DNA from 4 places in the Staphylococcus debuckii genome. Region 2 is predicted to be linked to each of the others. Evidence: riboswitches for the same ligand, from Rfam matches in the RefSeq annotation. Region 2 holds a riboswitch; each other region holds the start of a gene.
What was found. A riboswitch is a leader RNA that binds a small molecule or an ion and turns the genes downstream of it on or off. The one in region 2 is predicted to bind S-adenosylmethionine.

Region 1 (7,593 bases), 1.0 Mb from region 2:
AATCTATGAAACTTTCAAAGGAAAGAGCAGATTGGATTCGACCTGCTAGTAAATTCTTACCTTATATTTTATTAATAACCATTCTTCTGCATATCGCTGCTTCTTTAGTCTCATTCGGACTTCTAAAATAATCACTTGAATTTGACAATTGCTTCCAGCGATACCACAATTTACTTATTATTAATAAAAGAGGCGGTATAGTGCAATACTTATATGTATTTATCGGTGGCGCTTTAGGTGCACTGATAAGATTTCTATTATCACAATTAAATCATAGCGATGGATTTCCAACGGGGACCTTTATCGCTAACTTAGCAGGAGCTTTCCTGATGGGATTCTTTACAGCTTTGATTTTAAAGTTATTTCAAAACAATCCTTTATTTAAAAAAGGAATTACCACTGGATTCTTAGGGGCGTTAACGACTTTCTCTTCTTTCCAGTTTGAACTCGTACATATGTTAGAACAGCATCATTATCTATTGCTTGGTATTTATGCTGTTACAAGTTATATCTTGGGTATTCTGCTTTGTTACCTCGGCGGTAAATTAGGAGGTGCGCTCAGTCATGATTAAATTGTTGTTGATTATGCTTGGCGGCGGTTTAGGTGCGGTAGTTAGAGCTGCTGTCACACAAGCATGCAGCCGTATCCCTTCTGAAATGCCGATAGCTACGTTAATAGTAAACTTGGCAGGTAGTTTTGCAATTAGTTTATTGAGCGGTTTTGCTCTTTCCAATCAATGGGCTTCTCCATTATTGATTGTAGGTTTTTTAGGTGGATTGACAACATTTTCCACTCTATCTTTAGAATTGAAAAATCTATTAACAGAACAAACAAAGCCGGCGTTATTTATTCTATATAGTGCATTGCAATATATTCTTTGCTTTGCAGCATGCTGGCTTGGTTTTCTTCTTGCACATTAAAGAGAGCTCCTGCAAGTATATAGGAAAGGTGCTGGTACAAATCCCAGCACCTTTTTTATGTTGTCATAAACTCCGAAATAATAGGTTCAAACTTCTCTTTACTTACTAAATTTTCGATCCATATATCTGGAACAGCTTGAATACCATATAACAAACCGGCAATACTTCCAGTTATCGAGCCTACCGTATCTGTATCGCCGCCTAAATTAACTGCTTTAAGCACAGCATCTTTGAAATTATCAGAATTGCCGATACACCACAATGCTGCTTCTAAAGTATCTACGACATATCCAGAGGACTGAATATAACTTTGGGGGAGCTGATAGAAATCTGACTGAAATACTTTTTCAAAATAATTTTGGTATTCCTCAGAAAGTTCAGCATCCTGTTTTAAATATATACTCAATTCTTTTTCTGTATTCTCCACACTCATCTTAAAGGTATGTCCTAAAGTAATGTTACGTAATATTTCTACATAAATAATTGAGGCGATGTGTGAACGCGGATGCCCGTGTGTAATACGTGTATAGGCAATGACTTTATCCACGACTTCATTAAACGCCATCTCTTCAGGTAAACACTTGATTAACGGCGCAATCCTCATCAAAGCACCATTCCCGTTATTATATTCTGATGTGCCGCCGCATTGTTCGGCTGGCGTTCCCGCTTCATATCTTCTAATTGCCTGTGTTGTAGAATTACCTACACCAAATGCAACACCAAAGGGCGTCAAATAGCCATCATTCAAATAACGAACAAATTTTTGCATTAAACTGTCTAGATTGCCCTGCTCATTAATATTTTCTGCCAAGCATAAGGTAAGCGAACTGTCATCCGACCATGTTCCAGGTGGTTGGTTACATGTACCATAACCAATCATGCTATCAATATTAAAACTGCCTCTATTTTCAAATTCGACAGGTACTCCTAAAGCATCTCCTACCATCGCTCCATATAACATTCCTTTATAATCAGCCATTCAAATCACCTATTTATGATGTCCAGAATAATTATCAGGGTCAGGACCCACACGTTTATCTGCATTTAAATTATCTAATTGCGCCATTTGTGAATCGGACAGTTCAAAATCAAACACTTCTAAATTCTCTTTAATGCGTGAAGGCGTCACTGACTTCGGTATTACAACGACATCATGTTGAATATTCCAGCGAATAATAACTTGAGCCGGTGACTTGCCTACTTCTTCAGCTACTGATTTAACAACTTCATCATCTAAGATTTGAGCATTCATAAGCGGAGACCATGATTCCATTTGAATACGCTGCGCATTCAGATATGTACGCAAGTCTTCTTGAATTAAATAGGGATGGAATTCTACTTGATCAATTACCGGTTTAATAGAGGCATGAGATAATAAAGCTTCAAAGTGATGCGGTTTAAAGTTGCTGACCCCAATATTTTTCACCTTATTATCTTTCAGTAAATCTTCCATTCCTTTCCAAGTCTCAATCATCATATCCTCATCCATACCAGGCCAATGCATTAAATATAAATCTAAATAATCAAGACCTAATTTGTTAAGAGAAGTTTGATAAGCCTCAGCCACATTTTCTCTGCCATAATCTTCCAACCATAATTTCGACGTAATAAATAAGTCCGAACGTTTCAAGCCAATAGATTCTAATCCAGCCTTGATCCCCTCACCGACCTTTTCTTCATTACCATAAATCATAGCCGTATCAATACTTCTGTAACCATTCTCAATCGCAAACTGAACCGCTTCTTTAGCCTGCTCATCATTTTCCACACGGAAAGTACCTAAACCGACAATCGGCATACGGTTACCATTATAAAATTCTACATATTCCATTCTTATCTCTCTCCTTGTCATTGATATCTCTACTATACCTTAAACTTTACCGGCCATGCATTCACTCAAACTTCCTTTTCAGGAAAAAGAAAAGCACTGTAAGAGCTGTAGCAACTCAAACAGTGCCTCAAACCTTAATTAAAAGATTCAATTTCTTCCATAATGCGTGCCAAATCTTCAACATTATATTGAATGCGGCCATGGAAAACAAATTTATTAAAGTATTCATCCAATTGTTCAGCACCTACAAGTACTTTAGTATTGGTATTTTGTGCGTAATTCGAAATCGTCACGGCACCTTCATTTTTAGGATTGAAATAAAGTAATGCCATTGGTGTATATTTCAAATTCAACTGACGTTGCAACGCATCTGCTAACTGTTCAACATAGTGCAATTGTTTAGAGTAATTCACAAACGTTGCAGATTGTTGATCGTCATTTTCATCTAATACTAAAGTTTGCGGTGTGCGCTGATCTAAATTTAAGGCATTGAAAACTTGTTCAATGGTAGGTAATTCAGCAAACTGTTTGCCGCTGATGCCATTATAAACGTGCCCTTTTAAAAGTTGCGAGTCTATAATGTATAAACCTGTACGTGTTAACACTAAATGACTGATACGTTCGATATCATTCATATCATTTTTCGGCAAGAAGATGTTTGCCATAATATGCATATCTTCAGGACGAATGCGTTTTTCTTTCACTAAGCGTTCTCTTATACCGATAAGACGCATATCAGTGATATATTCGCTATGGTTTTTTGAAAACAGCTTCAATGCATCAATTTCACGATCTTTCGAATCGACTGTAGCATCAAAATCAGCACGTTGCTTCGTTACTGTTTTCTTATGTTCTACACGTTCTTTTTCAAGCTCATCTTCGTAATTATCTTTCAAGCTTTTTTCTTTTGCTTCATATTGTTCTTCTGCTTGCTGTTGTGCTTTCTTTTTACTGTTTAATGCAGTTAAGAACAATATTAAGAATATAACAGCTATGACTATCGCTGCTACTAAACCAATTTCCAATGGTCCCATACCTATTCCGCTCCTTTACTTGTCTTACGTTTCATTATAAAGGAAAGTTTCGATTCTATCGATAATAATCCTGAATTTCATACAAAAATCGCAGAATTATGCTTGGACCGCTTCTTTCAATACATCCACTTTGTCTACACGTTCCCAAGGCAATGCGATGTCTGTACGGCCGAAATGGCCATAAGCCGCCGTTTGTTTGTATATCGGACGTTTTAAATCCAACATTTTAATGATACCTGCTGGACGTAAATCAAAATTATCACGGACCGCTTCTACTAGTTTGCCTTCAGAAACTTTTCCAGTTCCAAATGTATCTATAGAAATTGAAACAGGTTCCGCTACACCGATAGCATAAGCAAGTTGGACTTCACATTTATCAGCTAATCCTGCTGCTACAATATTTTTAGCCACATAGCGTGCTGCATAAGCTGCTGAACGGTCTACTTTTGTTGGATCTTTACCGCTGAAACAACCGCCGCCGTGACGTGCAAAACCACCATAAGTATCAACAATAATTTTACGACCAGTCAAGCCTGCATCACCTTGTGGTCCGCCGATAACAAAGCGGCCTGTTGGATTAATGAAGAACTTAGTTTCATCATCTAATAATGATGAAGGTACAATCGGGTCGATAACATGTTTGCGGATATCCTCTTGGATTTGATCTAATGTGATTTCTTCAGCATGTTGTGTTGAAATAACAATAGTATCAATTCTGATTGGTTTATCATTTTCATCGTATTCTACTGTAACTTGCACTTTTCCATCAGGACGCAAGTATTTTAACGTGCCATCTTTACGCACATCTGACAAACGTTTCGCAAGTTGGTGTGAAAAGAAAATAGGTGTCGGCATATACGTATCAGTTTCGTTTGTAGCGTAACCGAACATTAAACCTTGGTCCCCTGCACCTGTAGCTTCAATTTCTTCTTCGCTGATTTCATTTCTATATTCTAAAGCGCGGTCTACTGCTTGCGCAATATCAGGAGATTGTTCATCAATTGCTGACATCACAGCCATTGTTTGGTTGTCATAGCCGTATTTTGCTCTTGTATAACCAATTTCTTCAACTGTATCTCTTACTACTTTTGGAAAATCAACATAAGTGGAAGTAGAGATTTCCCCGACAATCATAGCCATTCCCGTAGTGACTACTGTCTCACATGCCACCCGCGCATCTGGATCTTTCTTTAATAATTCATCCAAAATAGCATCTGAAATTTGGTCTGCTATTTTATCAGGATGTCCTTCTGTAACAGATTCTGACGTAAATAATCTTCTATTATTCGACATAACTGACTCCTTTTGATTTTAATTACGAAAACTCTCTATCTATGAGCTCAAATTAAAAAGGGCTTCCACTATATATACATAGAGAGAAAGCCCTTTGACGTCCTTTCGCTCTTATCGTTCAAACGTCTTATCTGACATTTGCAAACGGTTTGGCACCTTTCTCCAATAAGGAGAGGTTGCTGGGCTTCGTTGGGTCCATGTCCCTCCGCCACTCAGGATAAGAGAATCCGTTACAAATAATACTACCCAAACAAAATAAAATTGTCAATTACACGAATTGTTTTTTCATAAATCCGATGTGGAATAATGGATATAGTATGTTATACTATAAAAATGTAAAGGCTTACAATTACATTAATACTTACGCGCTGGAGGGGTTTTTAAAAATGGCAGTAGATGCACAAACAAATTTAAAAAAGTTGAATCATTTGATTGAAAAACCATCATCATTATTTCAACTTACAAAAACGCAACTTTACAACAAGATTTTAGACAATAATGAAGGCGAACTCACAGAACTAGGAGCAATCAATCAATTGACAGGCCAATATACAGGTCGTTCTCCTAAAGATAAATTTATTGTAAACGAACCTTCTTACAGAGATGCAATTGACTGGGGCTCAGTAAACCAACCTATCGAAGAAGAAAAATTCCTTAGATTGTATGATAAAGTTCTAGATTACTTAGACCAAAAAGACGAATTATACGTCTTCAATGGTTACGCAGGAAGTGACCAAGATACTCAATTACGTTTAACAGTAGTCAACGAAATGGCTTGGCACAATTTATTCGCACATAACATGTTTATCCGCCCTTCTTCTAAGGATGAAGCAGAAAAAATTAAAGCGAACTTTACAATTGTTTCTGCGCCTCACTTCAAAGCAAACCCTGAAGAAGATGGCACAGCTTCTGAAACTTTCGTTATCATTTCTTTCAAACACCGTATTATCCTTATCGGTGGAACAGAATATGCTGGAGAAATGAAGAAAGGTATCTTCTCAGTAATGAACTATTTATTACCTCAACAAGATATCATGAGTATGCACTGCTCCGCTAACGTGGGTGAAAAAGGCGACGTTGCATTATTCTTCGGATTATCTGGAACAGGTAAAACAACTTTATCAGCAGCTCCAGATCGTAAATTAATCGGTGATGATGAACACGGCTGGAATAAAAATGGTATTTTCAACATTGAAGGCGGCTGCTATGCGAAAGCCATCAATCTTTCAAAAGCAAAAGAACCTCAAATTTATGATGCAATCCGTTATGGTACAATCTTAGAAAATGTTGTAGTCGAAGAAGATGGAAACGTTGATTTCGATGACAATAAATATACTGAAAACACACGTGCAGCATACCCTATCGACTATATTGATAATATTGCTAAACCATCTAAAGCAGCGCATCCGAATACAATCGTATTCTTAACAGCTGATGCATTCGGCGTATTGCCTCCAATTTCTAAATTAACAAAAGAACAAGCGTTGTATCATTTCTTAAGTGGATTCACTTCTAAATTAGCAGGTACTGAACGTGGTATCACTGAGCCTGTACCATCATTCTCTACATGCTTCGGTGCACCATTCTTGCCATTAAATCCTAAGAAATATGCTGAATTACTTGGACAATTGATTGATAAACATGATGTTGAAGTATATTTAGTAAATACAGGCTGGACTGGCGGAAAATACGGCGTAGGTCGTCGTATCAGCTTAAAATATACTCGTCGCATGGTTGATGCAGCTATTAAAGGCGAATTGAAAAATGCAGAATTCGAACAAGATGAAGTATTCGGTTTGAATGTGCCTAAAGACATTGAAGACGTACCGAAATCTATCTTACAACCAATCAATGCATGGAGTAATCAAGATGCTTACCGCGAACAAGCACAAGATTTAATCTCTCGCTTTGTAGAAAACTTCAAAAAATTCGGTGAAGATAGTCAAGAAATCCCTGAAAAAGGCGGATTTAAAGCTTAATATTAGTTATAAAGGAGCTGAGACAGTTTTGTCTTAGCTCCTTTTTTTGGTTAGATGAGTTGATTGTGGTATGCATTGTAGGGAAAGTGTCGAGACTCGACTTGCCCACCTATACAGTTGCCCCGCCTTCCTCCATTTTGACTACTTATTATTTTCAACACGATCCATCCACTCATGAATGACTTTTAATACCTCTTTCAACGCTTCTGGTCTTGGAACATGCCCTTCTTGCATTTGATAAAATGTTTCATAACGATGTCCGATACGTTCTAAATAATCTGCTAAATAATAACCTTGATGGATGCCTACTTGTTTATCTTTTCCTCCATGAATAATTAAGATTGGAGGACTATTTTCGTCAATATATTGCAAGGCTTCTCTTTTTTCATATGCAGCTAAATCCTTCTTAGGATGCCCTACCATTCTGCGCAGCATTCCGCGTAAGTCTATGCGTTCTTCATACATTAAATGCAAATCAGAGACGCCGCCCCAAATGATATAACTGTCAGCCGGCAAATATTGAAATGTAAGCAAC
Region 2 (7,593 bases):
TGGCGGCGAACAATCATTTGAGGAAAAGGTAGAAACATTATTGCCGCTTTACAAAGAAGTTTTACAATCATTAGTAGATGCAGGTGCTGAATATATCCAAATCGATGAACCTGTATTAGTCACTGACAACGCTAAAGATTTAGAAGACATTACACATCACGTTTACGATTACTTTGATAAAGCAGGTTTAGGCGACAAATTAGTCATCCAAACTTACTTCGAACATGTAGATTTAGAGTTTGTAAACAGCTTGCCAGTTAAAGGCTTAGGCTTAGACTTCGTACATGATCGCGGTGTCAACTTACAACAAATCAGAGATGGCAAATTATCTAAAGACAAAGCCTTATACGCAGGTATTGTAGACGGTCGTAATGTATGGGCTGCAGACATCGAAGTGAAGAAAGATTTGATCGAAGAATTACAACAATTTACAGACGAGTTAGTCATCCAACCGTCTTCTTCTTTACTCCATGTTCCAGTTTCTTTAGATGATGAAGTGCTAGATGAAACAATTGAAGAAGGTTTAAGCTTCGCTACTGAAAAATTAGATGAGTTAGATGCTTTAAAACGTCTTATCAACGATGGAGATACAGAAAAATACGATCAATTGAAAGCACAATACGAACGTTTCCAAAATCAAGCATTCAAAAACCTTGAATATGATTTCGACAGCGTACGTACCAATCGTGAATCAGCATTCCCTGAACGTAAGAGAGTACAAGATGCACGCTTGAAATTACCAGAGCTGCCAACAACAACAATCGGTTCATTCCCACAAACTAAAGAAGTACGTAAGAAACGTGCAGATTGGAAAAACCACCGCATCAGCGATGAAGAGTATAATCAATTCTTGCGTGATGAAATCGCACGTTGGATTCAAATCCAAGAAGATATCGGTTTAGATGTGTTTGTACACGGTGAATTCGAACGTAACGACATGGTTGAATTCTTCGGTGAAAGACTGCAAGGCTTCTTAGTTACAAAATTCGGATGGGTACAATCTTACGGTTCTCGTGCGGTCAAGCCGCCAGTAATCTACGGAGACGTTAAATGGACGAAACCAATTACAGTAGAAGAAACAGCATACGCACAAAGTTTAACAGACCACCCTGTAAAAGGAATGCTGACAGGTCCGGTTACCATCTTGAACTGGTCATTCGAACGCGTAGATATTCCACGCCAAGAAGTTCAAGATCAAATCGCTTTAGCTATCAACGAAGAAGTATTAGCATTAGAAGACGCTGGCATTAAAATTATCCAAGTAGACGAACCAGCATTGCGTGAAGGCTTACCGCTTCGCAAAGAATACCATGAAGAGTACTTGAAACAAGCGTTGCGCTCATTCCGCTTAGCTACGTCTTCTGTGGCGGATGCTACGCAAATCCATACACATATGTGTTATTCTCAATTCGGCGAAATCATTCATACTATCCACGATTTAGATGCAGATGTGATTTCAATCGAAACATCTCGCAGCCATGGTGCACTAATTAAAGACTTCGAGGATATTACGTATGATTTAGGTATCGGATTAGGTGTTTATGATATTCACAGCCCACGTATCCCGACTGAAGAAGAAATTACAGTAGCTATCAATCGTGGACTACAAGAAATCGACCGTTCATTATTCTGGGTTAACCCAGACTGCGGCTTGAAAACACGTAACGAAGATCAAGTAAAAGAAGCATTATCTGTCTTAGTATCAGCAGTTAAAAAATTACGTCACGAACAAGGTCAAGAAACAGCATAAACCAATAAATATTGAGCATGGTAATACATGATTAGGCCTCTCCTTCCCCTAATCATGTTGCCAACTCAATGTAAAGTATTACTATTTTTTTAATAACAACAATGCAGTTGCAGCGAGGTGTTTATCATGAGTTATCCTTTATGGGATCAGCTGAAAACTTTGAAAGAAAATAAATGGGTCGATTTGACACATACATTTGATTCAAAGAGTCCACATTTCAGCGCTTTAGAAGAAGCATATATCGATACAATCAGTACAGTACCTGAAGATGGATTTTTCGTACAAAGATGGAGTGTTGCAACGCAATATGGCACACATATTGATGCTCCTATCCACTTTGTAGAACATAAACGCTATTTGCACGAGCTCGATTTAAAAGAATTAGTATTGCCCCTCATCGTGCTCGACTATTCTAAAGAGGTAGCCGAAAATTCTGATTTCCGTCTTACACGTGAAGATTTATTGAACTGGGAAGAGGCACATGGCCGTATCGAACCTGATTCATTCGTTGCGTTCCGCAGTGACTGGTCGAAACGTTGGCCGAACGTTGAACAATTCGAGAATAAAGATGCTGAAGGCAATCCTCACTCTCCAGGATGGGCATTAGATGCATTACAATTCTTACTTGAAGAACGTGGTGTGACTTCCATAGGTCATGAGACATTTGATACTGATGCCTCTGTTGATGTCGCAAAACACGGCGACTTAATCGGCGAACGTTATGTCTTAGGACAAGATACTTTCCAAATTGAACTATTAACAAACCTTGATCAACTCCCTGAAAGAGGTGCGGTAATTTATACAATCAGCCCTAAACCCGCAGATGCTCCCGGATTCCCTGTCCGAGCATTTGCTATCACTCCAGATAAGCAATAATGGACACGCGATCATCCATTATAAGCAGCCATTATGAGTGAACTTAATATGTTGGCTACATGCCCTGGGTCCACAGGAATTGGGGCATGAATCGCCACTGTTCTTAAACCCGATTAAGAACATCTTTTCATTATCCGGTATACATCTTCACCCGATAGGGATGTATACTGAAATTCATTTTATTGCCAGTTCCCGATAAACGGCAATAACCTAACTCCTTTTACTAATTATAAAAAGAAGACACTGGATATCAGGCAGCACCTCCCACCACCCCGTGAGTGTTGAAGCCTGATATCCAGTGTTCTATTTTGGAAAAGTTTATATATTAAATAAAAAAGAGAGGCGAAACAACTTTACGTTGACTCGCCTCTCTTTTTTCCGTTGTACTTTTGTAACTTCTTACAATTATAATATGCGTATGAATCGCTTAAAACGTAATTCTGTTTGATCTTAATTTACAGTTATTTTTTATACATAGTGCTAAGTGATTTCAACCGCTTCGCCGCTTCATCTAATTGTTCATCATCTAATGCAAGGGAGACACGCACATAATGATTGCCATTTTCGCCAAATGGAATGCCTGGCGCAACTAATATAGACTGATCTTGTAATAGGAATTCCACAAATTGTTCCCCAGTATAGCCTTCAGGTGTCTTTAACCATAAGAAAATACCACCTGTCATAGGTTCATATGGAATAGCGCCTTCATCTAAAATGGCTGTGAAGCGGTCTCGACGTTTTCTGAACACTTCGCTTTGTTGTTCTAAAAAATCATCATAATTATTTAAAGCAAAGGTAGCAGCATCTTGTAATGCGCCGAACATACCTGCATGGTGATGCGTATGATACTTTTTCAATGCTTGAATAACTTCTTTATTCCCTACCGCAAACCCAACACGATAGCCTGACATATTATAGCCTTTAGACAGAGAGTAGACTTCTATAGCTACATCTTTTCCATCTTTTGACTGCAAGATACTCGGGTTCTTATGATCAAATCCAAAGGCTGCATAAGCAAAATCATGTACAATTTTAGTTTGTGTTCCTTTGAATTTTTGAACCGCTTCATCGAACACTTCTTGTGTCACTGTGGAACCTGTTGGATTATTCGGATACGTTAAATAGATGAGCTTCGTTTGTTTCAAGACATCCTCAGGTACTTTATCCCAATCCGGCTGGTAATTCGGTGGATCTAACTCCAATGCATAGGGATGTGCATCTGCAAATAAGACACCTGCCAGATAATCAGTGTAGCCAGGGTCAGGCAGCAGCACATAATCTTCTGGGTTTACAATACAGTTCGGTAAGCCTACCAGACCGTTTTTAGTGCCGTATAAGATACATACTTCATCATCTTTATCTAATTCAACACCATATTGACGTTGATAAAAATCGACAATCGCTTGTTTGAATGTTTCTTTACCATGGAACGCTCCATATTTCTGGTTTTCAGGAACACGCAAAGCATTCGCAAATTCATCGACAATTCCTTTGGGTGTTTCTCCATCCGGAATACCTACTGCCATGTTGATAAGTGCAAGCGGTCCGTGTTCGATTTTTCTTCCCATTGTTTTTCCAAAGTAACTATCCGGTATCTTCTCTAATCTTCTTGACATCACCATTCATAGTCCCCCTTTTATTTATGATAGATACGTCATACTTTTTTCAAAAAAAGCTATATGTCACTGCATAAGCAACATATAGCCGACTATGTATATGCACCTATCTTTCAAGTTGTACTTGTTGGATGAAGCACAGTGAGGTCAGTCTCAATAACCTTCTGTTGCTGAAGCTTCATAGGGCCAATTCCCTCTGCTTCTCTTAATAAGTCTGATTAATATAATTAACGTTTCTTATTGTACTAAAAATTCTGACATTTATCAATTATAGGAGTAATACGCAAAAACTCCACAGCATAGTAAGCTGCAGAGTCTTATAGATATTATTCAGGTTGTCCTTTTGCATCAAATTTTTCTACTGAACCATCTGAGTTAACGATATACGAACCTGCAAGGTTGCCAGACTTATCAACAAATGAGAAGCCCCACTTGCCGTCTTCTAATTGTTCAGGTTCTTTATACGTATAAGTACTTGTATCTAACTTGTGCCCTTCGTAATCTTCCACTTTATCGATGACGTTATCACGTGTCACTGTGCCGCCTGAATTCGTGCTTTGTTTAGCATCACTATCACTATCCGAGTTAGCGGCTGACTTACTACTTGTCCCTACTTCAGGGGTTTCACTAACCGAAGTCATGTTTGCCACTTTTGAAAAGTTTGGATTATCCATATATTTTTCATACAAATCTTTAAGATTATAAATCGCACCATAATCTAGTAATTGTTGATACGTATTTGTTCCTTTTTCAGGCATGATAATAATTTGTGAATCTGTCATAGCCATCATTGTGAGATAGTTGCCTTTTGATTCATAAGACTCATAAACATCCATATTAGAAGGCTGGCCTGGTACTTGTCCATCAAATGTTCTTTGGAATTTAATATGTTGGATTGATTCTTGTCCCCTATCAAGCCCATCCCATTTCACATAACTATGGTTTAATAATTCTTCTGCAGAAACGGTTGTTTCTGCAGACTTTGAATGTTCCACTGCAAACATTGCGAGTACAATCTTATCTTTGTTAGTGAGTTGATTAAAACTTTTGGTATTACTAGAATTATCAGATGATTTCTCTGATTCGGAATTATCTTTTTCACTATTCTTTTCTGATAATCCTTCTTTATTGTTTTGTTTTTCAGAAGTTTTGTTATCTTTGTGCTTTGTTTCTTGTTGAGTGTCTTCTTTGCTGTCTGATGATTTATGGTCACTGTGCCCACATCCTGAAAGGAAGAGAGCCAAAGTTGCAGAAGCAGCAAACAAATACTTCAATTTCATCTGAGGTGCCCTCCTATTCTGGTTGTCCTTTTGCATCAAATTTTTCTACGGAGCCATCTGAATTAACAATATATGAACCTGCGAGGTTGCCAGACTTATCAACAAATGAAAAGCCCCAGCTTCCATCGCCCTTTTGTTCAGGTTCTTTATACGTATAAGTGCTCGTATCTAGCTTGTGACCTTCGTAGTCTTCCACTTTATCGATTACATTAGCACGAGTTACTTTTTCTCCAGAATCTGATGAGCTACTTTCGCTGTCACTGCTTGAATTATCCTCTTTTGGTGCAGGTTCAGCTGATTCTCTAAAGGTAATAAGATTTGCTACTTGTTGGAAATTTCGGTCTTTATATTGATTATAAAGATCTTTCACATCATATAATCCACCTATATTTACTAGCTGTTGATACGGATTAATCCCTTGTGTGCCTGAAATCAATACTTGTGTATCACTCACACCAATAACAACAACTGAAGCCGCTTTAGAATCATTTGAATAATAAAAAGTCATATTTTGAGGTGCGTTTGGAATATATTGAGGTACATTATCAACTTTAGATAATTTTAATTGTTGAATCGTACGCTGGATGTTTCCTCCATTTCCGTTTTGCACATAACTATGATTCAATAACTCGCTAGGAGTAACTGTAAACTCAGCTGATTTTGGTGCATATAATGCTAAAGCGACCTTTTCTTGAGGTGTAAGTTGGCTTACAGGTTTAACATTTGAGTGTGATTCTTTTTTTGATTCAGAATTTTCATTAGTTTGGTTTTTAGTAGTTGAGCTTGATGTTGATTTTTCATCTTTTTTCTCAGTCTTTTGATTATCGTCTTTTTTAGACTTCTCTTCATGCTTAGTATCATTGTCCGCTTTCTCTTGTGAACCGCATCCTGCTAATAAAATAGATAGAGCTGCTGTAGCTGAAAATAAATATTTAAGTTTCATGTTAGTCTTTCTCCCCTTTTATTGATAGTTAGCATACAACCTTATTATATATAAAAGGGTGGACGTATTGTGTACTTCCGTTTAATTTTTTTAAAATAAATATAAAAAAGTCACTCGCCTAATAGTGAATGACTTTTATCGTTTATAAACTTTAATTTTTATTTCTAAATAATCATCGTGGTCACGTTCTTTTTGTTCCACATGGATACCGCTTTGTTCTATTTTGTCCAAACTGTTTTGAAGTGTTTCGCGTGCGTTCGTTAAATCCTTAGCGAACTGAAATGGCTGAGCTTTGACTTTCTCAGGACCGACCATTGACTTAACTCTTGCTTCTGTTTGTTTCACGTTCAAATGTTGATCCACAATGGTTTGAACCATGTCTTCTTGCTGCTCAAAAGACAAACTGAGTAACGCTCTCGCATGACGTTCAGTGATTTTACCTTCTGAAAGTTTCTGTTTCGCTTTAGGTGCAAGTTTCAACAAACGCAGCTTATTAGCAATAAAGCTTTGGCTTTTACCGACACTTTGGGCTAATTCACTTTGCGTTGTATCACCAAGTTCTAATAGCTTTTGATATGCTTCAGCTTCTTCAACAGCTGATAAATTTTCACGTTGAATATTTTCAATCAGTGCCACGACAGCAGTTTCTTCATCTGTCATTTCGCGAATAATAACATCTGCATATGCCATCTGATTTGCATTTAATGCACGAAAACGTCGTTCGCCCGCAATGATTTCAAACATACCTTCTTCAATTGGTCGCACAACGATGGGTTGAAGCAGTCCATGTTCTTGAATTGATTCAGCAAGTTCATTGATTTTGTTTGGATCAAAAACTTGTCTTGGCTGATAACGATTCGGTACAATGCGCTCTATTTGAATGGATTCAACGTTATTCTTACGTTCTTCTTCTGTGTAGCCTGTGAGATCTTCATCTTTATTTGTTAAACCGAATAGTTTAGAAAAAGGCTTCTTCATAGTCCATTCTCTCCCTCTAAATATACTTATATAGTAATATTTATTTTTATTTTAGTAAAGGAGATTTATTAGGCGTACCCGCTTTACGTGGATATTTTTTCGGTGTTTTACTACGCTTTGCAATAATAATCATTTGGCGTTCACCTGCAT
Region 3 (7,593 bases), 350 kb from region 2:
GAGATATTATTCCGAATGTCATAAATATAATAAACATCCACACTGTTCCATTCATTACTAAACTTGTATTATCATATAATAATCCTTTTAATGTCTTAATATAGTAATAGAAAGGGTTCCAAGGAAGAACAAGATGCTGATAAAATTCTGGTACCATTGCATTAGGCAACATCACAGATTGTATCGTAAAGAATAATAAGAGTATAAATACAGGGACTATTGCTATACCTGTCCATACCATAAATCCAAATATCAGAGCAGAAAAACCTAAAATAGCAATTGCAATATAAGTTGCTGTAATTACAGGTTGATTAAAATCAAAATTTAAAACACCGCTCATATAATAAATGTAGATGAATGAACCGACAAAAGCGGCGGTAGTAATGGATAAAATGAGTTTGCATACAAACCACAATTTGTCTTTACTTGGAGCTAATTTCTCTCTATTTTTAAATGTAAAGAAAGATAAAATAGCTATAATAAGAGACGTTAGCCAAATAGGTGAAAACATAACAGCAGCTGCATTGCCATTAGCTTGGTTGTCTTTAATTTTATTCAAAGTAGTAGTATCCACTTTTACAGGATTAACGAAGTGATCGAATTGCTTGGGAGATCGATATTATTTTTAGCTAATAACTCAACATTTTGTTTGCTGATTTGATTGTTTAATTTGTCTGAAATTTTAGTTAAAGCTTGTTGGGCGATATTCGATACTTGTGCATTGCTCCCTTGGTTAATGATAATTCCTATTTGTGCTTCTTTCGGTTCTGGTACTTTTTGTGCGCCTTTACCTACTTTTGATTGCATGATTTTAATTTGTTCAGGTGATAACTCGCCTGAATTAACCTTTTCTTTTATTTCTTTTTGTTTTTCTAACATAATCTTATTTTGCGCATTGCTTAGAGCATTTTTTGAAAAATCTTTATCGAACACAATAGCTCCAACATATTTATTATCTTCTAACCCTTTATTGAGTTTTTTTGTATTATCTACTTGCTTCCAATCTATAGTTTCATTTTTACTTTCTTTTAGTTTATCAATAAAACTTTCTCCTATATTCATAGATTTACCTTGAACTTCAAAACCACTGTCTTTATTTAATACTGCGATAGGAACATTTTTAGGTTTCGGATTATAAGCAGGATAAAAGGCTGTTGCTAAGATTATAAGGATAAGTGTTGCTGCAATAGGGATAAGCCATAGTAATTTTTTCTTCATAAAGTTTCCTCCTAATTTTAAGCAACACGATGTTGCTTATCATTCTATGTGTTATTATAAACTCGTAAAAACTATACTCAATAACCAATTAGGACGAATGTGAATGTTAAGCAACAAATTAGAGAAATATGTAAGAAAAGTAATTTTCTGATATTGCTACAATCATAGAGATGTTAATTAGAAACGAAAAAAGGAGACGAACAAATGGATCGCAGAGTCAGACGTACCACAAAATCAATCAGCAGTGCATTTATTCAATTGCTTAAAACTTATTCGATAGAGGAAATAACTATTCAACAGATAGCTGACGAAGCAGATATCAATAGAGCGACATTTTATAAGTATTATACAGATAAGTACCATTTATTAACCGCATTAGAAGACAATGAAATTCAAAACATCAAAAAACATATAAATTATAATGCACTATCTACATTTAGAGAAAGAAATGAAAAAAGTTTGAATGACTTATTTAATGGTGTCTCTCAAAATATAGTTGAAATTATACTTAAGAATATTGAGTTATATGAAGTTTTATTTAATATGAAAAGAAAGAGTGCTATCGAAGATAAATTGTCTGAAACTATAGCACAAAATTTAACTACTATATTGAACAATGAAAAAAACATCAATACTATTCCCTATAGATATTTTCATTGTTTTATAGCAGGCGCTATTATTTCCACTATTAAATTTTGGGTGCTTGATCCTGACAGAATATCTAAAGAAGCGCTTATTAATAGTTTATATTTATTAATGTACAAAGGACCTTTAGGACAGTTATTAGATGAAGTGTCTTCTGGAAACTTAAAGTAAAAATTCAATATTGAGACAGTATATCTATGCTCGCAACAGTTGACACAAAAGTTGTGAATAGATATTCTGCCAACCATTATTTATCAGAAAATTTTAAAATCTCATTGACCGCATTTTAAGTTAGTGGTAACCTTAATACAATTCAATCAATTAAACTCTTATCCAGAGCGGCGGAGGGAAGTGCCCGACGAAGCCCGGCAACCATCATTATATGAAAAGGTGCTAATTCACATTAAGCGTAAGCTTATAAAGATGAGAGAAAGTATTTAAGGCTTTCTCTTTTACAGAGGAAGTCTTTTTCTGTGTGAAGGAAGAGTAGATTTTATTGAAGAACTTATACATAGGAAGGTGTCAATAGACATGAAAAAATTCATAAGTTTGTTTGCATTGTTAGCAGTCATCTTTACACTTGCGGCGTGCGGCCAAAGCAAAAGCGCTGAAAATAAGAAAATAACCGTAGCAGCATCCCCAGCACCGCATGGAGAAGTATTAGAACATGCTAAAGAAGAAATGAAGAAAAAAGGTTATGACCTAGAAATTAAAGTAGTGAATGATTATAAAGTACCGAATAAATTGTTGGATAAAGGAGATATAGATGCGAACTTATTCCAACATGTCCCTTATTTAAACGCGGAGAAAAAGTCGCACGGTTATAAGATTGAAGAAGTCGGAAAAGTATTTACAACGCCGATGGGTGTCTATAGTAAGAAGTATAAAAATATTAAAGATATTCCGGACGGCTCTACAATTTATGTTTCCAATAATCCGGCTGAAGAAGGCCGTTTCTTATCATTCTTTGTTAATGAAGGTCTAGTGAAACTTAAAAAAGGTGTCAAAATAGAAGATGCTAAATTTGATGACATTGTTGAAAATAAAAAACACCTGAAATTCAACAATCAACAAGGCGCAGAATTTTTACCAAAAACATATAAAAGCGGAGAAGGGGCAGCTGTAATTATGAACTCCAACTATGCGATGGATAACGGTTTGAAACCTTCTAAAGATGCGATTGTCATGGAAGATAAATCATCTCCATTCGCTAATATCCTTGCAGTAAAAGAAGGGCATAAGAACGATAAGAAATTCCAAGAGTTAATTAAAGTCTTACAATCAAAAGATATGAAAAACTTTATTGAGAAAAAATACGGTAAAGACGTTGTACCGTATGAAGCAAAATAACTGACAACAGGTGGTAATCATATGACAAAGTTAGGCATTATCGGAACAGGACGCGTAGGCAGCCAAGTATTAACGGATGCACAGTATCTAGGTGCTTTTTCAGAAATTGTATTGATAGATACAAATGAAGATTTAGCACACGGGGAAGCCTTAGATCATCATCATTTACAAGGTTTAAATCATACGCATCATATCAAGATATATGAGGGCAGTTACCAAGATTTAGCGGATGCAGAGATAGTGATTGTTTCTGCAAGCGCGCCTTCTACTCCAGATATGGCAGATCGTACCTTATTGACACGAGCGAATAGTTCAATTATTCATTCAGTATTTGAACAGCTGAACCAAGTAACACAAGAAGCTGTCGTTATAGTGATTTCAAATCCTGTAGATGCGATGACTTACTTAGGACAGGCTTCAAGTTATCCTGCTGAAAAGGTTATCGGTACAGGGAGAATCTTAGAATCTTCAAGATTCAGAGCGTTAATTGCAGACCATTATAAGGTAGACCCGAAAAATGTAGAAGCATTTGTATTAGGTGAACATGGTTCGCATGGTGTACCGATTTGGAGCAGAGTGAGAATCCATGGCATTGAATTAGAAGAGTTTGAAAGCTTAACAGGCAGCACACCAATAGATAAGAATGTAATCTCCAAACGTATTGACGAAGTATCATTCGAAGTCTTCCAGAAAAAAGGCTGGACGAATTCAGCTATTTCGAGAGCGGCTGTACAACTCGCACATGCTATTTTGCTCAATGAACAAAGCATTGAACCAGTCAGTGCAGAAGTACATGGAGAATATGGTTTTAAAGAAGGAGCACTCAGCTTATTATCCTTAATCTCTAGAGAAGGAATTGCAAAACGCTTACCAATTCAATTGGCAGAAGCGGAACTTCAACAACTAACAGCTGCGCATCATTTTATTCAACAAGCTATTGAGCAAGCGCAGAATGCGTTAGAATAATGACGCTTAAATTAAATGTATTAGATTTGTAACATAATTGAATTAAAAGCAAGTAAAGACGTGCAGATGAAACGAAATGAAAAAAGGTTTCCTGCACGTTTTTATATGGATGAAATCATGGTGTTTATTGAATTGAAAACTCTTACATTAAATAGAGTTGTCACCTTTAAAAAATATCGATTGTGTTACATTTATTACGTATATTACATTTGGTTTAAATAGCATGCTACATAAAGATTTAGCCTTATTTGTGTGTTAATATTGTAAACACGATAACAGAACGACGAGGGAAGTAGAATGAGAACAGTATTATTATGGATTTATGCTGGCATTCTGACTTGCTGTCTGGTTTTTCTACTTGTCTTAGTATCGAATGAAACAGAGCTTGCTAAATTCCAAAACGGTGTGACTACTTTTATGCAAGGCAAGCAAGTTTCTTCAAATGAAACGAAAGAAAGTGGACCGCCTCCATCTTATAGCGCGGTTGCTGGAAATGACATTAGTCATCAGGCACAATCAGAAAGTAAGCAACATGTAGACACAAATAAAGCAGAGAAAGCATTTGTAATTTCGATTACATCTATTAACTTGAAAACGAGCAAACATTTATTAGAAGATTTCACTTCACAAGGTGCATCTGACACTAAGGGTCGCTGATTGCGAACACTAAGATATGGTCAGTCACCTTGTTTTTTTGTCTAAAATAGTAAATAAGCAGGACGAGTTCTTTTAAAAGTCTAAAAATGCTATATTTGAGGCATGAGGTGAATGACATGAAACAGAAGAAAACCAATGCGATGCGTATTCTAGAAAATGAAGGTATCCAGTATGATGTGCGTACATTTAAAATGGGAAAAATGCATATAGAAGGACAAGAAGTAGCTAAATTAATTGATGCTTCACCAGAACAAGTTTTTAAAACATTAGTTTTTATTAATAATGATAGCGACCCATATGTATTCGTAATTCCAGTTGAAGGAAATTTAAATATGAAACATGCTGCACAAGCGGTTAAAGAGAAAAAATTGCATTTGCTTCCGCTTCAAGATCTTACTAAAGTAACAGGCTATATCCGCGGCGGTTGTTCGCCCGTAGGTATGAAACATCTTTATCCTACTGTCATCGATCAGTCTGCCGAGCAACAAGAAACAATCTTTGTCAGTGGTGGACAACGCGGCGTTCAAATGGAAGTACATGTACAAGATTTAGCGAAAGTAACCAATGCGATATTGGCCGATGTCGCTAATCATCATGCAGATTGAAGCAGATGAACAGACGTTCATCTGCTTTTTTTACCTTTAAATGATTGTTTTTTGAATGAAAATGAAAGATTTTGGTTGATTTATGTAAGCGGAAACATTATAATGGAATAGAAATGAGGTGACGATATGATAACGGAAAAAAGATTCGAGGTCATTATCAATTTATTAAAGGAGAAAGAATTTCTCACTTTGCAAGAATTGATTGAGATGACAGGCTGCAGTGCTTCCACTATTCGCCGTGATTTATCAAAGTTGCAGCATCAAGGTAAACTGCAACGTGTACATGGCGGCGCTACTTTAAAGACAACTTCACTCAGTGAACCTAAATTGTCTGAGAAGAAAGGACGCAACACACAAGAAAAAAGAGAAATTGCGAAAGCAGCTGCTCTGAAAGTGGAAGATAATGACTGTATCTATATTGATGCCGGATCATCAACTTATGAAATGATCGACTATATTACCGCTCAAAATATCGTTGCCGTAACTAACGGACTGACTCATGTAGAAGCGTTACTGCAAAAAGGGTTTAAAACTATCGTCATCGGCGGAGAAGTTAAACCGAATACTTTGGCAGCAGTAGGTCCGAAAGCTATAGAGACAATAAAAAGATATCATTTCGACAAGGTTTTTATTGGTATGAATGGTGTGGATTTAGAAAAAGGGCTGTCTACGCCTGATGAACAAGAAGCTTATGTGAAAGAAACAGCCATGCAATCGGGAGGACAAATTTATATTTTACTCGATTCATCCAAATTCGCGCATACTTACTTCGCAAACGTTCACTTGCCAAAACAAAAACAAGCTTTGATTGTAACTTCCAACAAAGCATTGCAACGCCAAGATATCAAAGCCTATCATAAACAATTCGTATTAGAAGGAGGACAATCATGATATATACGGTAACATTCAATCCGTCTATTGATTATGTAATGAAAGTTGCTGATTTTGCCACAGGAGAGCTTAATCGCGCAAATGCAACTTATAAATTTGCTGGAGGCAAAGGTATTAATGTTTCTCGAGTGTTGAAAACTTTAAATACGGATTCCACAGCTTTAGGTTTTATCGGAGGTTTTCCGGGTGCATTCATTAAAAATGCTTTGGAAAGTGCGCAAATTCCGACAGGTTTCATTGAAGTAGAAGAAGATACAAGAATTAATGTGAAATTAAAGTCAGGCGAAGAAACAGAAATTAACGCCAATGGACCAGCTATCTCAGAAGAAGCTTTCCAATCTTTACTTTCTCAAATTAAACAAACTTCAGCAGAAGACACAGTTGTGGTAGCAGGCAGCGTGCCTAAGAGTATACCGGATGATGCTTATGAACAAATTGCACAAATTACGAAAGAAACAGGCGCGAAGTTAGTGGTGGATGCTGAGAAACACTTGGTAGAAGCGGTATTGCCTTACCATCCTTTCTTCATTAAACCGAATAAAGATGAATTGGAAGTAATGTTCAATACACAAATCAAATCGGATGCAGATGTAGTGCGTTTCGGTACAGAAATTTTGGCGAAAGGTGCACATGCAGTCATTGTATCTCTCGGCGGTGATGGTGCGATTTATATTGATGATAAACACCAAATCAAAGCTGAAGTTCCGACAGGTGAAGTTATCAATACTGTCGGTTCTGGTGACAGTACAGTTGCTGGTATGATTGCAGGTTTGGAAAATGGAATGAACGTAACAGAAGCGTTTCGCAATGCAGTTGCTTCAGGTACCGCAACCGCATTCAGTGATGATTTAGCTGAAAAAGCAGACATCGAAGCAGTAAGGGAAAAAATAGTTTTGACAGACTTAGAAAAGGAGTGACAATGCATGAGAATAACTGAATTGTTAACACGCGATACAATCGCAATGGATGTTGATGCAACGACTAAAGAAGGCGTTATTGATACACTAGTTGATCAATTAGACCAAGCAGGCATTTTAAGTGATAAAGCAGCTTTCAAAGACGCTATTTTTGCAAGAGAAGGACAAAGTACAACAGGTATCGGTGAAGGAATTGCGATTCCGCACGCGAAAGTAGCGGCGGTTAAAAAACCAGCTATTGCTTTCGGAAAATCTAAAGAAGGGGTAGATTATCAAAGTTTAGATGGTCAACCCGCGCATTTGTTCTTTATGATTGCAGCTCCTGAAGGCGGTGCGCAAACACA
Region 4 (7,593 bases), 690 kb from region 2:
TTTGTGACCGCTGAAGCTGTAGAAGTCAACGTCTAAATCTTGCATATCCAGTTTCATATGTGGTGCAGATTGTGCACCGTCTACACTGATAATCGCACCATGTTCATGTGCAACTTTCGCTATTTCTTTGACATCATTGATTGTTCCTAAAACGTTTGACACATGTGCTACCGCTACAATTTTTGTTTTATCATTAATTGTCGCTTTCACATCTTCAATATTCAATTCACCCGTTTCAGTCATCGGTATGAATTTTAATGTCGCATTTTTACGATGTGCCAGTTCTTGCCAAGGTACAATGTTAGCGTGATGTTCCATTTCAGTTACCACGATTTCATCGCCTTCTGAAATGTTCGCATCACCGTAACTGCGTGCCACTAAATTAATAGAAGCTGTAGTACCTCGTGTGAAAATGATTTCTTCGAAGTAACGTGCATTAATGAAACGTCTTACTGTTTCACGTGCACCTTCGTATCCGTCTGTTGCTAAAGAACCGAGTGTGTGCACACCACGGTGAACATTGGAATTATAGCGTTTATAATAATCGTCAATTGCTTCAATGACTTGAAGCGGCTTCTGACTTGTTGCCGTTGTATCTAAATAAGCCAAGCGTTTGCCGTTTACTTGCTCTTTTAAAATCGGAAAATCTTCTATAATTTCATTAACATTGAGTGTATCGGCCACTTTATCCTCAGACCTTTCTTCATTAATAATCACTTGTCGTGCAAAATAGTAGCTGACAGGATTTCAATGAATTGCTTTCTGGGAAATCTTCGTGTTGAAGAAGAGTACAGACAAGAAGGCTGAAACAGCTCCATCCATTTAAAATGGATATTGCAAGCTTGAAGCAACCCCTTTTCTCATTCTCTCCTGCCTAGCTTATCTCTCTTATTTTGCTACTTTTAATTCAATAACTTCTCTTAATTGACGTTTAACATCTTCAATTGGTAATTCTCTTACTACTGGATCTAAGAATCCATGAATAACTAAACGTTCTGCTTCGTGTTTAGAAATTCCGCGACTCATCAAGTAGTAAAGTTGTTCTTCATCAACACGGCCGATTGAAGCTGCGTGACCTGCTTCAACATCATCTTCATCAATTAAAAGAATTGGATTCGCGTCACCACGTGCTTTTTCAGAAAGCATTAAGACACGAGATTCTTGGTTTGCAACTGATTTAGAACCGCCATGCTTGATGTATCCAATACCATTAAAGATAATTGTTGCGCTGTCTTCAACTACACCATGTTTTAAAATGTAGCCGTCAGTTTCAACACCATATTGAACGATTTTAGAAGTTACGTTTGCTTTTTGGCTTCCTGTACCTACAGCTACTGATTTCAATTCACTTGTAGAACGATCGCCAATCAAGTTTGTAGTATTATCAATAATTTGGTCGCCTTCGTTCATTAAGCCAAGCGCCCAGTTGATTGAAGCATCTGCTTCAGTAATACCGCGACGAATAATATGACCTGTGAAACCTTTATCTAAGTAATCAACTGCACCATAAGTAATAGTAGAATTTGCTCCTGCAATTACTTCTGAGACAATGTTAAGTTGATTACCTTCGCCGCTGACATCTGAAAGATAGTTTTCAACGTAAGTGACTTCTGCACTTTGTTCAGTAGCAATAATCACGTGGTTGAAGAAACTAGCGTTTTCATCGTCATGCAATACTACATATTGAATTGGATGTTCAACTACAACATTTTTAGGTACGTAAACAAATACGCCGCCATTGATCAATGCTGTGTGCAAAGCAGTTAAACGATGTTCGTCTACAGTTACTGCATCTTGCATCAAGTATTTTTGAACTAAGTCGCCGTGGTTAATTAAGGCATCTGCTAAGCCTTCAATAATTACGCCGTCTTTTTGTGCTGATTCAGACACACGGGAAAAAGCTAATGTGTTGTTGTGTTGGATAATCAAGTTTTCTGATTTTTCCACATCAATTACTTTTTCAATTGAATCTGGTACATCTTTAATGTCTTTATATTTATCAGAAGTTGTTTCTAATTGTTTAAATGAGTCGAAATCCCATTTATCGATTTTTGTTTTATCTGGTTTTGGCATTTCCAAAGTTTCAGTAAGTTTCAATGCTTCTTTACGTAAATCTGTCATGCAAGAAGGTTCATTGTGGGCTTGTGAATATTCAACAAGTTCTGCTTCAGAAATGTTCAAAGTTTCAGTCGTCATAACTTCATTTCCTCCTAACGATACTTATAACATTTAATCTGTTGTCATTATCAATGTGCATAAAACTTATGCTTCACTGAATTCTTCTTTAACCCATTCGTAACCTTCGCTTTCAAGACGTTGTGCTAATTCTTCTCCGCCTGTTTTCACGATTTTACCATTGTACATAACGTGTACGAAGTCTGGAGTGATGTAATTTAATAAGCGTTGGTAGTGCGTAATAATTAATGAACCGAAGTCATCGCCACGCATTTCGTTGATACCTTTAGATACAACTTTCAATGCGTCGATGTCTAAACCAGAGTCGATTTCATCAAGGATTGCAAATTTAGGTTGCAACATCATAAGTTGTAAGATTTCGTTACGTTTTTTCTCACCGCCAGAGAATCCTTCGTTAAGGTAACGTTGTGCCATGTTTGGATCCATATCCAAGAATTCCATCTCTTTATCTAATTTCTTAATGAATTGCATTAAGTTGATTTCTTTACCTTCTTCACGTTTCGCATTGATAGCTGAACGCATGAAGTCTGCATTCGTTACACCAGTAATTTCTGATGGATATTGCATTGCTAAGAATAAACCTGCTTTAGCACGTTCATCTACTTCTAATTCTAAAACATTTACACCGTCAAGTAATACTTCACCTTGTGTAACAGTGTATGCAGGGTGACCCATGATAGCTGCTGATAATGTAGATTTACCAGTTCCGTTTGGTCCCATAACTGCATGAATTTCTCCAGTGTTAATTGTTAAATTAACGCCTTTTAAGATTTCTTTATCCTCAATAGACACGTGTAAGTCTTTAATCTCCAATGTTGATGGCATTAAAAGTCCCTCCGTAAACATAAATAGTATTTCATATACTAGTTTATAATAATTTTAATCTGTAGTCAAAATAGCACTACATTGATACATTTATAAATTATAACGCAATTGACCCCTTTAATAAACCTTTTGAGCACCTAAATTAAAAGAATTCTAATCTAGGAATCACTATTGAATTGATACAATTTCGTGATTTAATTCACTAAAAAAATTCTTGTTGATTCTCATTTTCTAGCATCAAATTATCATTACCAATATTTCTGTCACAATAATAATATTGACAAATTTAAGTAAAACAAAAACTATACTTCTTATTATAAAAAAATCGACAAACGGTCCTTTTTCCGCCCTTTTTAATTGTTTTTAAACAAATAAAAACCCCGTAAACGTTGAATTTACAGGGTTTTATTAAAAACATACTGTTATTCTGCTGGAATTACAGCACCATCATATTTTTTATTGATGTAATCTTTGATTTCTTTAGATTGCAATGCTTTGATTAAAGCTTTGATTTTTTTCTCTTTTTGGTCGCCATCTTTAACAGCAACTAAGTTTGCATATGGGTTACCTTCTGGTTTTTCAAGTGCAATTGAGTCTTTTTTAGGACTTAAATGTTGTTCGATTGCAAAGTTAGAGTTGATAATTGCTGCATCAACATCTTGGTTTTGATAGATTTTTGGTAAGTACTCTGCTGATTGTTTGTTATTGAATTTGATATCTTTTTTGTTTTCTACAATATCGCTGAATTTAGCATCTTGAATTTTAACACCTTTTTTCAACTTGATTAAGCCGTCATCTACGAAGAATTTCAAGAAACGTCCTTCTTCAGCAGGGTTGTTGGAAACATAAACTGTTGCGCCTTTTGGAAGATCTTTTAAGCTTTTATATTTTTTAGAATATACAGCCATTGGTTCTAAGTGTACGTTACCTACTGATACAAGTTTGTAACCTTTACTTTTCTTTTCAGTGTTCAAGTAAGGTGTATGTTGGAAGAAGTTAGCATCTAATTCGCCATTATCTACCAATTTATTCGGTGTAGTATAGTCGTTGATTGTTTTGATTTTTAAGTCATAACCTTCTTTTTTCAAGATTGGTTTAGCTTTTTCTAAAATTTCAGCATGCGGTGCAGGAGATGCGCCTACTGTGATTGTTTTCGAATCGCTGTCTGATTTATCTTTGTTGCCACAAGCTGCTAAAGCTGCTGTTAATACTAAAACTGCTAAAATACTAATAATTTTTTTCATTTGCTTTACCCCTTTTTTGAAATCAATATTAACGTTTGTCTATTTTATTAGTAGCCCAGTCACCCACGTATTGGATGATGAACACAAATACTAAAATAAGGATAGTTGAAACTAAAATGACATCATTTTGGTTTCTAGTAAATCCTGTTAAGTAGGCCAAGTTACCTAGACCTCCGGCACCGATTACACCAGCAACTGCTGTAGATCCTACTAAAGCGATTGCTGTTACTGTGATACCTGAAATTAAAGCTGGACGTGCTTCTGGAATTAACACTTTTCTGATAATTGTCCAAGTATCAGCTCCCATAGAACGTGCTGCTTCAATCACACCTTTATTAATCTCTTTGAACGCAATTTCTACTAATCGTGCATAGAATGGTGCTGCACCGATTACTAATGCCGGCAATGCACCTGTTGGTCCGCTGATAGTTCCTAAAATCAAACTTGTAAATGGAATTAATAATAAGATTAAAATGATGAAAGGAATCGCTCTGAACAAGTTAACAATAAACGAAACAATTTGGTAGAACACTTTAGCTACAGGTGATTTGCTTTTAGCAGTTAAAAATAAGAGAACCCCTAAAATTAAACCGATGATAAATGCAAATACCGTAGAAATTGCCGTCATATAAAGCGTTTCAATTGAAGCTTGCCATACTTGATCCCATTGAACGTTCGGCATTGTAATCATTTCTTGAAGTATATCGCTGAATGATTTATCCATGACGTACCACCTCCACGTTCACACTGCGTTTTTCCAATTCGTTTTTGAACTCATCAAAATATTCAGTTTTCAATCCTGCAATATGTACAATCAAGAAACCAACCGGTCCATTTTTAGAATGACGAATATTTGCTTCTAAGATGTTGACATTTAAATCATATTGCTGCGTGATATAGGATACGAGAGGTTCAGTTGTTTCTTCTCCCGCAAAGTTAAATCTGAGGATATAACCATCTTCCGCTGCCGGAATTAATTCTTCAATAGATTCGTCGAATTCGTCATTTAAACCTTCTTTCACAAAACGTTTAGTGACTTGATGTTGCGGATTCTCAAATACTTCTTTCACATTACCGCGCTCAATTACACGTCCATTTTCCATCACTGCAACTTCATCACAGATTTGACGGATAACGTTCATCTCATGCGTAATGATAACAATCGTTAAATCTTCTTCTTTTCTAATTTTTAAAAGTAGTTCTAAAATTTCATCCGTTGTTTGCGGGTCTAATGCACTTGTTGCTTCATCACATAACAAGACTTTTGGATCATTCGCTAATGCACGCGCAATACCGACTCTTTGTTTTTGACCTCCAGATAATTCAGAAGGATAGGCCTTTTCACGTCCGCTTAAACCTACCAAATTAATTAATTCTTTGGCTCTGGCTACAGCTTTGTTGCGCTTAACACCTGCAATTTCCAATGGAAACGTAATGTTATCCAACACTGTTCTGGACCATAATAGGTTGAAATGCTGGAAAATCATGCTGACTTTTTGACGTTTCTTTCTTAACTGCGATTTAGAAAGCTTACCCAATTCTTCTCCGTCTATAATCACTTCACCTGAAGTTGGTTCTTCTAAATAATTTAAGATTCTGACAAGCGTACTTTTACCAGCGCCTGAAAACCCGATAACGCCGTAAATCGTACCTTCTGCTACATCTAAATCGACATGATCGACAGCTAGTACATCTTGATGTTTCGTCTTATACCGTTTGACGATTTGTTTGAGTTGAATCACCCTATACTCCCCTTTCCTTGCTTACATTACCACATTAAAAAATGCTTTCTCTTATCGTCGCTTCAAGCGATAAAGAGAAAGCAATTTAAAATTTCTTTCTCTCATCTTCAAAAGCAGTTCAACTTTTTGTGAATTGGCACCATTTCTAATAAGACGGTTGCCGGGTTTCGCAGGGCACATCCCTCCACCTCTCTTGATAAGAGATAACACTATTTAATTGATATTTATCCTACCACTTCACTCTGTGATAGTCAATAACTATTTTAAATTTTCTAATAAATATGGAACAGATTGAAATGCGTAAATTCGCTTTATTTCTTGATCTTTAGACATCAACATTACTACCGGAACAGATTGTATTTTATATTGCTCGCTGAAATCCGCATGAAAGTTCAAGTCCGCTTTGACTACTGGCAGTTGCAATATATCATTTGCAATATCCAGCATTCTTTCGGAAATTTTGCACGTTCCGCACATTGGTGTATAACCAAATATCAGATGTTTGTCTTTATCAAAATTTTGGGTAATATCTGTTCTAGTTGTCTTGCTTGTACTCATCTATAAACTAATCCTTTCACAGGAGCTTCATCTTTTACGTTAAATCCATATTTTCTAAGCACTCTAGCAAGGTAAGGTCTAGGACAGCGAGCTACTTCACAATAGGTTTTGTCCACAAAGATATGCTCGCTTTCTGAAAGATAATGTTTAAACCATTGGCGGATGCGTTGTCCTTCTTTATCTGCATCCACGAGGATATAGACTGGGCGTTCATATAGGGATTCAATCATATCGTCTAATTTATCAATCCCCATTGTGCCGTGTGTACAAATGATTTGGACTGGTTCGTTCATCACCTCTTGAACACGCTTTTTATCTGTCTTACCTTCAACAACGATTACTTTATCTAACAATGCCATATTCACTACACTCCAATACTCTCGTGATATCATTGCATAATACTTGCAAACGTGGTGCTTAAGTTAAGAAATACGTAATAATATTAAATTTTGCTAATCAAACTTATAATTCTATAGTAACGCAGAAACTTATCGCTTTGCATGAAAATTGTTTTGAAACAAATGCATTATGTACTCAACTGTTAAGTAACTGCACTTTACTAATATAGTTAGTTATATCCATTTCCACGAAAAAAATAACCCCAAAATACAAAGTATCCTGGAGTTGCTTTTTCAATATAAATTATTCACCAATCATTTCTTTATATTGATCTGCTGATAATAAGTCATCTAATTGACTTTCATCATTTAATTTCACTTTCACCATCCATGCTTTTTCATATGGTGATTCATTAACGAATTCAGGGCTGTCTTCTAATTCTTCATTAATTTCAACTACAGAGCCTGAAACAGGTGCATATAATTCAGATACAGTTTTAACTGATTCTACGCTACCGAAAGATTCGCCCTCTTCAATATCATCTTCTGTTTCTGGTAACTCAACGAATACGATATCGCCAAGTTCACCTTGTGCGTATTCAGTAATACCGATTGTTACTGTATCGCCTTCAACTTTAACCCATTCATGTTCTTTTGAATATTTCAATTCCTCTGGCACTGCCACACGAA

Region 1: linked by a shared signal. The riboswitch ahead of metK (methionine adenosyltransferase) and the one ahead of CNQ82_RS00970 (aminotransferase class I/II-fold pyridoxal phosphate-dependent enzyme) in region 2 are both predicted to bind S-adenosylmethionine.
Region 3: linked by a shared signal. The riboswitch ahead of CNQ82_RS12300 (MetQ/NlpA family ABC transporter substrate-binding protein) and the one ahead of CNQ82_RS00970 (aminotransferase class I/II-fold pyridoxal phosphate-dependent enzyme) in region 2 are both predicted to bind S-adenosylmethionine.
Region 4: linked by a shared signal. The riboswitch ahead of CNQ82_RS03990 (methionine ABC transporter ATP-binding protein) and the one ahead of CNQ82_RS00970 (aminotransferase class I/II-fold pyridoxal phosphate-dependent enzyme) in region 2 are both predicted to bind S-adenosylmethionine.

What each region holds. Positions count from the first base shown of each region.
Region 1 covers NZ_CP033460.1:1,850,646-1,858,238, forward strand. The annotation lists gene CNQ82_RS08700 (hypothetical protein) at 1-131, shown strand, start outside; gene crcB (fluoride efflux transporter CrcB) at 201-572, shown strand; gene CNQ82_RS08710 (fluoride efflux transporter FluC) at 565-921, shown strand; gene CNQ82_RS08715 (ADP-ribosylglycohydrolase family protein) at 977-1,900, opposite strand; gene CNQ82_RS08720 (aldo/keto reductase) at 1,910-2,752, opposite strand; gene CNQ82_RS08725 (nuclease-related domain-containing protein) at 2,887-3,786, opposite strand; gene metK (methionine adenosyltransferase) at 3,883-5,079, opposite strand; SAM riboswitch class I at 5,188-5,303, opposite strand; gene pckA (phosphoenolpyruvate carboxykinase (ATP)) at 5,466-7,058, shown strand; gene CNQ82_RS08740 (alpha/beta hydrolase family protein) at 7,200-7,593, opposite strand, start outside.
Region 2 covers NZ_CP033460.1:190,073-197,665, forward strand. The annotation lists gene metE (5-methyltetrahydropteroyltriglutamate--homocysteine S-methyltransferase) at 1-1,750, shown strand, start outside; gene CNQ82_RS00965 (cyclase family protein) at 1,874-2,626, shown strand; gene CNQ82_RS00970 (aminotransferase class I/II-fold pyridoxal phosphate-dependent enzyme) at 3,088-4,248, opposite strand; SAM riboswitch class I at 4,346-4,457, opposite strand; gene CNQ82_RS00975 (hypothetical protein) at 4,569-5,522, opposite strand; gene CNQ82_RS00980 (hypothetical protein) at 5,536-6,465, opposite strand; gene noc (nucleoid occlusion protein) at 6,601-7,443, opposite strand; gene rsmG (16S rRNA (guanine(527)-N(7))-methyltransferase RsmG) at 7,490-7,593, opposite strand, start outside.
Region 3 covers NZ_CP033460.1:2,529,885-2,537,477, reverse strand. The annotation lists gene CNQ82_RS12315 (hypothetical protein) at 1-559, opposite strand, end outside; gene CNQ82_RS12310 (YhgE/Pip domain-containing protein) at 577-1,218, opposite strand; gene CNQ82_RS12305 (TetR/AcrR family transcriptional regulator) at 1,423-2,034, shown strand; SAM riboswitch class I at 2,190-2,293, shown strand; gene CNQ82_RS12300 (MetQ/NlpA family ABC transporter substrate-binding protein) at 2,395-3,213, shown strand; gene CNQ82_RS12295 (lactate/malate family dehydrogenase) at 3,235-4,179, shown strand; gene CNQ82_RS12290 (hypothetical protein) at 4,477-4,836, shown strand; gene ybaK (Cys-tRNA(Pro) deacylase) at 4,953-5,441, shown strand; gene CNQ82_RS12280 (DeoR/GlpR family DNA-binding transcription regulator) at 5,568-6,332, shown strand; gene pfkB (1-phosphofructokinase) at 6,329-7,249, shown strand; gene CNQ82_RS12270 (PTS fructose transporter subunit IIABC) at 7,256-7,593, shown strand, end outside.
Region 4 covers NZ_CP033460.1:884,741-892,333, reverse strand. The annotation lists gene CNQ82_RS04015 (cysteine desulfurase) at 1-684, opposite strand, end outside; gene sufD (Fe-S cluster assembly protein SufD) at 889-2,196, opposite strand; gene sufC (Fe-S cluster assembly ATPase SufC) at 2,263-3,021, opposite strand; gene CNQ82_RS04000 (MetQ/NlpA family ABC transporter substrate-binding protein) at 3,444-4,265, opposite strand; gene CNQ82_RS03995 (methionine ABC transporter permease) at 4,294-4,989, opposite strand; gene CNQ82_RS03990 (methionine ABC transporter ATP-binding protein) at 4,982-6,007, opposite strand; SAM riboswitch class I at 6,106-6,210, opposite strand; gene CNQ82_RS03985 (thioredoxin family protein) at 6,266-6,565, opposite strand; gene CNQ82_RS03980 (toprim domain-containing protein) at 6,562-6,924, opposite strand; gene gcvH (glycine cleavage system protein GcvH) at 7,208-7,588, opposite strand.